DNA from 2 places in the Anaerobacillus sp. ABD4_527 genome. Region 1 is predicted to be linked to the other one. Evidence: a T-box and tRNA genes for the amino acid it is inferred to sense, from the RefSeq annotation. Region 1 holds a T-box; the other holds one or more tRNA genes.

Region 1 (4,399 bases):
TCTTGAGTGGTACGGTTTATGCTCTTGGCGGTGATATTCAGAAACTCGGTCCCGACACGTTCATGTGTACTCCGGATAATGTTGAAATCTCCGGCAATATTACCGATGAAATATTTGAAGACTAGCTTCTAAGGAAGGTGAAGAATTTGGAAATAGCTTATTTATTAGCACAAGCTTTACGGATTTACTCATGGATATTAATCATTTATATCTTCATGTCTTGGATTCCAAATGCTAGAGAATCCTCAATAGGACAAATGATTGCAAGAATTGCAGAACCTTATCTTGCGCCGTTCCGTAAAATTATCCCGCCTATCGGTGGAATGTTAGATATTTCTCCTATCGTAGCTATTTTTGCACTACAGTTTGCGCAGTATGGAATCGTTGCTCTCTTTGGAATGATCCTATAATTCCATGTCGATATACGAACATTATCGTCCTGAAGAAAGAACGTTTGTTGATCGTGTGTTAGAGTGGCAAGGGGAAGTTGAAGACAGATACTCGCCGAAACTCACTGATTTCTTAGATCCACGAGAGCAGGATATCGTTACACAAGTAATTGGAAATCATCCCGATGTGAGCGTATCTTTTTCAGGAGGCGTGGATGGAGCAGAACGACAGCGTGCACTGCTTCTTCCACCTTATATAACTGCAAAGGCTGAAGATTATGACATAGCTGCATTAAACATTACATATCCCTCAAAATTCGTTACATTATCGCACCCAGATCTGCTCGGTGCTTTGATGGGACTTGGATTAAAGCGGGAAAAGTTTGGAGACATTTTTGTACAAGATGGTCTTGCACAGCTTATCGTAGCTAAAGAAGTAGCGGATTATATTAAGATGAATTTAACTCAAGCTGGTAAAGCGTCGATCACACCAGAGGTGATTTCACCATCACAAATCAACGTTCCTCCTATAAGATGGGAGGAACAATCGGGTACCGTTAGTAGTCTTCGCCTCGATGCTGTATTAGCAGAGATATACAATCTATCTAGGTCAAAGGTATCTCCTATGATCGAACATGAGCGTGCTAAACTTAATTGGAAAGTCGTCGATCAACCCGCAACAGAAGTGAAAGCGGGAGATTATTTGTCCTTAAGAGGTTCGGGGAGAAGTAAGGTGAATTCAATCGATGGTAAAACAAAGAAAGAAAAATGGCGAATCACGTATAGCAAAAGAAAATAATTTGACAGATTTAGAAGGATTGTCCAAAGAGATTGTCGAATTACGAGTTGGGACATAAAAGAGAGCAAACCGGAGGTGGCTGAATTGCCTTTAACACCATTAGATATTCATAACAAAGAATTTACTCGCGGATTCCGCGGTTATGATGAAGATGAGGTAAATGAGTTTCTAGATCAAGTCATTAAAGATTACGAAACTGTTATCAGAGAAAAGAAAGAGCTTAATGAGAGAGTGAAACTTCTAGAAGAAAGACTAGGACACTTCTCAAACCTTGAGGAAACATTAAACAAATCGATTCTTGTCGCTCAAGAAACGGCTGAGGAAGTAAAGCAGAGCGCAACGAAAGAATCCCGTTTGATCCTAAAAGAAGCAGAAAAGAACGCTGACCGCATCATCAACGATTCATTAGCTAAAGCGAGAAAGATCTCACTCGAAAATGAAGAATTGAAAAAGCAAGCATCCGTTTACCGCACACGTTTCCGTATGCTTGTCGAAGCGCAGCTCGAAATGCTGACGAATGAGGACTGGGACGGGCTGGCTGCTCGTTTTGATGAGGAAGAAGAGCATATTCAAGAAAACGCATAAGGTAAACTTTTAACATTTATTTCGCATTTTCTTGACTTATTAAAATTGAATACACTATACTTTTGATATACTTTAATGGAAGTTGGTCCTACAACTGGATTAACATCTTCAATCAAAAGCACATAGACATAAGAAATGGTCTAAGCTGTTTCTTAAAAAATAATGATTAAGAACGACTGCGATGGGAAGAGTAGCTGGTTACACTTAACAAAGCGAGCTAGGGTTGGTGTGAGCCTGGCGTTAAGCAACCGGTGAAGATCACCCCTGAGTCCCGAGCTGAACATAAAGTAAGCCCCGGCGTATCATTCACGTTACGAATGCAAAGTGAGCACATTGTGTGCTTAAGTTGGGTGGTACCACGGGAAAACCTTCTCGTCCCTATAGGGATGAGAAGGTTTTTTTATGTTATTAAGGAAATGCAGCGTACGATATTGAAGGAGGAAGGACATGAGCTTTAAAGAAACACTATTGATGCCAAAAACAAAGTTCCCGATGCGCGGCAATCTGCCAAACAAAGAACCTGATATGCAAAAAGAATGGGAAGAAAACAACCTTTATGAGAAAGTACAGGAAAGAACGAAGGATCGTCCTCTTTTCGTCTTGCATGATGGCCCTCCATATGCAAATGGAGACATCCATATCGGTCACGCAGAAAACAAAGTACTAAAAGACATGATCGTTCGTTACAAATCCATGAACGGATTTCATGCACCGTATGTTCCGGGTTGGGATACTCACGGTCTTCCAATCGAGCAAGCACTTACGAAAAAAGGTGTAGATCGAAAGAAGTTAACAGTAGCTGAATTCCGTAAGAAGTGTGAAGAATATGCGCTAAAGCAAGTTGATCGTCAGCGTGAGCAGTTCAAACGCCTTGGCGTTCGTGGAGATTGGGATAACCCTTATATCACCCTGAACAAAGGGTACGAAGCGCAGCAGATCAAAGTGTTTGGCGAAATGGCGAAGCGTGGATATATCTACAAAGATAAGAAAACTGTTTACTGGTCTCCTACTTCAGAATCAGCGCTAGCTGAAGCTGAAATCGAATACCAGGACAAACGCTCTCCATCCATCTATGTTGCTTTCCAAGTTAAGGATGGAAAAGGCGTACTAAACGGAGATGAGAAGTTCATCATCTGGACGACGACCCCTTGGACAATTCCTTCAAATCTTGGGATCGCACTTAATGCTTCATTTGAGTATAGTGTTGTTGAAGCTGATGGAAGTAAGTACATCGTCGCTACAGAATTAGTTGACCAACTTAAAGAAGAGTTTGAATGGAATACAGTGAATGAACTAAATCGCGTAAAAGGAAGCGAGCTTGAATACGTTACAGCACAGCATCCTCTATATGATCGTGAGTCCCTTGTCATTCTTGGTGATCATGTCACGCTTGATGCTGGTACTGGTTGCGTTCATACAGCACCTGGACACGGTGAAGATGATTATGCGATCGGAAGAAAATACAAGCTCGACATCTTGTGCCCAGTAGATGAGAAGGGTGTCTTCACGAATGAAGCGCCAGGTTTTGAAGGGTTGTTCTATGATAAAGCAAACAAGCCGATCACTGAAAAGCTTGAAGAAGCTGGAGCTCTAGTAAAGCTTTCATTCTTCACACACTCCTATCCACACGACTGGCGTACAAAGAAACCGATCATCTTCCGTGCAACTGAGCAGTGGTTCGCTTCGATCAAGCAATTCCGCCCAGAGCTTCTGCAAGCCGTAGCGGATGTAGAATGGTTCCCATCTTGGGGAGAGCTTCGTCTCCACAACATGGTGAAAGATCGTGAAGATTGGTGTATTTCTCGTCAGCGTGCATGGGGTGTTCCAATCCCTGTCTTTTATGGTGAGAACGATGAGCCGATCTTAACAGACGAAACGATCGAGCATGTCTCAGAGCTATTCCGTCAGCACGGTTCGAACATCTGGTTTGAATGGGATGCGAAAGAGCTATTACCAGAAGGGTTTACGTCTGAACACAGCCCGAATGGTACGTTCCGTAAAGAAATGGACATTATGGACGTTTGGTTTGATTCTGGTTCTTCTCATCAAGCAGTGCTTGAAGAGCGCAGCGACCTTGCGCGACCTGCAGATTTATATCTAGAAGGATCAGACCAGTACAGAGGCTGGTTCAACTCTTCTCTTTCTACTTCTGTCGCAGTAACGGGTAAAGCACCTTATAAAGCAGTGCTGAGTCACGGGTTTGTTCTTGACGGAGAAGGTAAAAAGATGAGTAAATCACTTGGAAACGTAATGGTTCCAAACGACGTGATGAAGCAGCTCGGTGCAGACATCTTACGTTTATGGGTATCTTCTGCTGACTACCAGGCTGATGTTCGTGTCTCGAATGAGATTCTCAAGCAAGTAGCAGAAGTGTATAGAAAGATCCGTAACACGTTTAGGTTTATGCTCGGAAACTTAGAAGGCTTTGACCCAGCTAAGAACAGCGTTTCTTATGAAAACCTTAGTGAGCTCGATCAATACATGCTCGTGAAGTTGAATAACGTTGTGACGAAAGTAAAGAAAGCATATGATGAGTATCAGTTCTTAACGGTTTACAATACGATTCATAACTTCTTTACAACAGAGATGAGCTCATTCTATCTTGATATCGCGAAAGATACGCTAT
Region 2 (4,399 bases), 820 kb from region 1:
GTGAATAAATCATTACAAAATCTATATTTAGTCTTTACAAAAGATAGGGTGATGTAGATAATAGACAAGGGACTTTGTTGAGTATTGTCGAAAAAAATAAAATGGTGCAAGGGGTTGAAATGATGGAACTCAACGTTCAGGAGATGATCTTTCAGTTTGTGGGAGGTCTAGGTATTTTCCTGTTTGGACTTAAGTATATGGGTGATGGCCTTCAAAGATCAGCGGGCGATCGATTAAGAGATATATTAGATCGCTTCACAACGAACCCATTCATGGGTGTATTAGCAGGTATAGTCGTTACGATCTTGTTACAAACCAGTTCAGGCACTACAGTTCTTACAGTAGGACTAGTAAATGCAGGGTTTATGACTCTTAAACAGGCTATCGGAGTTATAATGGGAGCCAATATAGGAACAACTGTAACAGCATTCATAATTGGTATACCTATCAAAGATTACGCACTACCTATCCTATTTATTGGTGCAGCATTGATCTTCTTTGTTAAAAACAAAAAGATAACGTATCTTGGACAGATCATCTTTGGTTTTGGTGGTTTATTCTATGGTTTAGAACTGATGAGTAACGGTATGAAACCTTTAAGAACGCTTCAGGTATTCCAAGATCTTACGGTTAGTATGAGTGAAAACCCAATATTGGGAGTAGTCATCGGTACCGTATTTACTGTCATCGTACAGAGTTCAAGTGCTACGATTGGCGTTCTGCAAAGTTTATTCTCTCAGGATGCAATGTCCCTACAAGCTGCTATGCCAGTTCTATTCGGAGATAACATAGGAACGACAGTAACTGCTGTTTTAGCATCGATTGGTGCCTCAGTTGCAGCAAGAAGAGCAGCACTTACACACGTTATATTTAACTTAATTGGTACTACAGTGTTCTTGATTATATTATCACTGTACACACCTTTCATTGCATATATCCAAAATGCACTTAATTTAAATGCAGAAATGACTATTGCATTTGCACACGGTATTTTTAATGTTTCTAATACAATTATTCAGTTCCCATTCATTGCATTACTTGCTGTATTAGTAACAAAAATTATTCCTGGTGATGATACTGCGATCGAGTATAAGCCAAAGCACCTTGATCCGGTATTTATCGAACGTTCTCCATCTGTCGCGCTTGGACAAGCAAAAGAAGAAGTTATTCGTATGAGCGAATTTGCTTATAAAGGTGTAAAAGAAGCTTCGAAGTATGTCACTTCAAAAGAGCAAAAGAGTGCAGAGAAAACTGCTCAATATGAAGATGCGATCAATAACTTAGACACAAAGATCACAGATTATTTAATTCAGTTATCTGCAACCTCTCTTTCAGCTGAGGAATCAACTCGACATGGTATGTTGATGGACTCGGTTCGTGATATTGAGCGAGTTGGAGATCATATGGAAAATATCGTCGAGCTGGTTGATTATCAGATCAGTAACAAAGTGAAGATGACGGATGTAGCTATGAAAGATCTTGATCAGATGTTTGAGCTTACGCTAACGACTCTTCACCAAGCATTTGATGCATTGGATAATTGGGATGTTGAGAAGGCTCGTGATGTCGTGAAATTAGAAGATAAAATTGATAAAATGGAAAGATCTCTTCGTAAGCAGCATATCTTGAGGTTGAACGAAGGCGAATGTACAGGAAGTGCAGGGATCGTCTTTGTAGATATGATCAGTAACCTAGAACGTATTGGTGATCACGCTGTTAATATTGCTGAAGCAGTTATCGGAGAAGAGTGATAAAAAGTCGGGGCTAATCTAGCCCTGACTTTTTTTATTCTATATAATAGAAGAAAAAGGGGGGGCACCATGGATATCTTATTCTGGGTACTCGTAATAGCATCGTTTGTAGTGGCGTTTGTAGGACTAATCTATCCAATTATTCCATCGGTTCTTTTTATTTACATAGGATATATTGTGTACGGTGTATTTTTCGAATTTAGTTCAATGACAGTTTCTTTCTGGATTATTCAAATTCTATTTACCGCGTTACTATTTCTTGCTGATTATGCTAGCAACTTATTTGGGGTCAAAAAATATGGGGGATCAAAAGCCGCCATATGGGGAAGTACAATTGGCTTATTGGTTGGACCATTCGTTATACCGTTTCTTGGAATTATTCTTGGTCCTTTCATTGGAGCAGTTGCAGCAGAGTTAATCTTTCATCGAAAACCATTAAGAGAGTCTATTAACGTAGGAGTCGGATCTTTACTTGGTTTTCTTGGGGGAGCGTTAATGAAAGGTGCTATCCAAGCAATAATGATTGTTATCTTTCTTGTATATGTTCTATAGTAATCTTGATGAAGGGACAAAACCATGCTATAGTAATTTCATCGCTGATTTTTCAGCAATGAAAATTATATTACAAAAGTTATTGACTTCTTTTTAATCTCTATGGTATAGTTATTCTTGTCGTTAAGAGATATTCCACAGTAGCTCAGTGGTAGAGCTATCGGCTGTTAACCGATCGGTCGTAGGTTCGAATCCTACCTGTGGAGCCATATGGCGGTGTAGCTCAGCTGGCTAGAGCGTACGGTTCATACCCGTGAGGTCGGGGGTTCGATCCCCTCCGCCGCTACCATATTAACTTAACACAATGGCGATTGTGGCGAAGTGGTTAACGCACCGGATTGTGGTTCCGGCATTCGTGGGTTCGATTCCCATCAGTCGCCCCATTTAAATTGGACCCTTAGCTCAGCTGGTTAGAGCTGACGGCTCATAACCGTCCGGTCGCAGGTTCGAGTCCTGCAGGGTCCACCATACGCGGAGGAATACCCAAGTCTGGCTGAAGGGATCGGTCTTGAAAACCGACAGGGGCTTAACGGCCCGCGGGGGTTCGAATCCCTCTTCCTCCGCCATCTTTCTTCTAAGTATGGAAGTAGCAAGAACAAAATTTAAATTTTCATATCGTCGCGGGATGGAGCAACGAGCGAAACTTCATAGAAACACAGCGAGTTGTTTCGACGGATACGCATCGTAGCAATCCTTGCAGAGGAAGAAACAGTGCACAGCATATAGAAGCAAGTACGAAATTCATTCATTCATATCGTCGCGGGATGGAGCAGTTCGGTAGCTCGTCGGGCTCATAATCCGAAGGTCGCAGGTTCAAATCCTGCTCCCGCAACCAATTTAAAAAAATTAACTACGTCGAATAATCTTCTTCGTTAATTTTTAATCGTAGTCCCTTTAGGGGCAACCTAAACTCACAATTTGAGTTCACTCTTTCAAACATAATAGTACATAAGAAAAAAACATGGCTCTGTAGCTCAGTCGGTAGAGCAGTGGACTGAAAATCCACGTGTCGGCGGTTCGATTCCGTCCGGAGCCACCATATTAACATCGATTCACCACCTTGTAGGTGGTTTTTTTATGTTTACGATTCTATATGTGTGGAATTATAAAAGTGGTGACAACATCACGATGTTAAACATTTGAAAACAGAGGATAAATCTGCTACTGTAAAAATGTGATACATTGTGATCACGACTTGTGACGCAATAGTCACAAGGGTTACATACTTTTAAAGGAGGAGATTTACAATGGCTAAATTTGAACTACCACAACTACCTTACGATTTTAACGCTCTAGAGCCACATATCGACGAAGAAACAATGAAGATCCACCACGGCAAACACCACAATGCTTATGTTACAAAGCTAAACGGTGCACTTGAGGGTCATGAAAACTTAGCTGACAAAAGCCTTGAAGATCTTCTTGGCAACCTGGATGCTGTACCTGAAGGAATTCGTACTGCAGTAAGAAACAATGGTGGCGGACATGCTAACCACACACTTTTCTGGCAAGTACTTAGTCCAAACGGTGGCGGCGAACCATCAGGTGACTTGAGCGAAGCAATCAAAAAGAAATTCGGAAGCTTTGAGAGCTTCAAAGACGAGTTCGCTAGTGCTGCTGCAGGACGCTTTGGTTCTGGCTGGGCATGGCTTATCGTTAAAGGTGGAGAACTAGAAATTACTAGTACTCCTAACCAAGACACTCCGGTAATGGAAGGCATTACTCCAATTCTTGGTCTTGACGTTTGGGAGCATGCTTATTATCTTAAGTATCAAAACAAGCGCCCAGATTACATCAGTGCATTCTGGAATGTTGTTAACTGGGATGAAGTAGCTAAGCGTTACGAAGCTGCAAAATAATAGCCAAAACCCCGACAGAATTGTCGGGGCTTTTTTTTATGGTTCTATTTTTGTATAGACGCTTCCTAGATGTTCTAAGAGATAATCAATAACAAGGTCTGTAATCGCACAACCATCATTGAAATCGTACTTGCTATAGGAAAAAATTTGATTTTCCCTGATCGATATGAAGAATGTAGGCAGCGTTAATGAATTTTTTTCTTCATTATATGTATGTGGCTGCTCAAGTTTTTTAGC

What was found. The T-box of region 1 lies ahead of ileS (isoleucine--tRNA ligase). A T-box ahead of a tRNA ligase gene usually reads a tRNA of that ligase, here a tRNA-Ile.
Region 2: it has a tRNA-Ile gene. The T-box ahead of ileS (isoleucine--tRNA ligase) is inferred to sense a tRNA for this amino acid. The anticodon was not compared.

Annotation. Positions count from the first base shown of each region.
Region 1 is NZ_JBSWXZ010000001.1:258,573-262,971, forward strand. It holds gene ACXAHI_RS01375 (cell division protein SepF) at 1-125, shown strand, start outside; gene ACXAHI_RS01380 (YggT family protein) at 147-410, shown strand; gene ACXAHI_RS01385 (YlmH family RNA-binding protein) at 415-1,188, shown strand; gene ACXAHI_RS01390 (DivIVA domain-containing protein) at 1,273-1,773, shown strand; T-box leader at 1,943-2,156, shown strand; gene ileS (isoleucine--tRNA ligase) at 2,221-4,399, shown strand, end outside.
Region 2 is NZ_JBSWXZ010000001.1:1,080,041-1,084,439, reverse strand. It holds gene ACXAHI_RS05750 (Na/Pi cotransporter family protein) at 123-1,751, shown strand; gene ACXAHI_RS05745 (DUF456 domain-containing protein) at 1,821-2,303, shown strand; tRNA gene ACXAHI_RS05740 (tRNA-Asn) at 2,438-2,512, shown strand; tRNA gene ACXAHI_RS05735 (tRNA-Met) at 2,516-2,592, shown strand; tRNA gene ACXAHI_RS05730 (tRNA-His) at 2,611-2,686, shown strand; tRNA gene ACXAHI_RS05725 (tRNA-Ile) at 2,695-2,771, shown strand; tRNA gene ACXAHI_RS05720 (tRNA-Ser) at 2,777-2,869, shown strand; tRNA gene ACXAHI_RS05715 (tRNA-Met) at 3,062-3,138, shown strand; tRNA gene ACXAHI_RS05710 (tRNA-Phe) at 3,267-3,342, shown strand; gene ACXAHI_RS05705 (superoxide dismutase) at 3,551-4,162, shown strand; gene ACXAHI_RS05700 (hypothetical protein) at 4,199-4,399, opposite strand, start outside.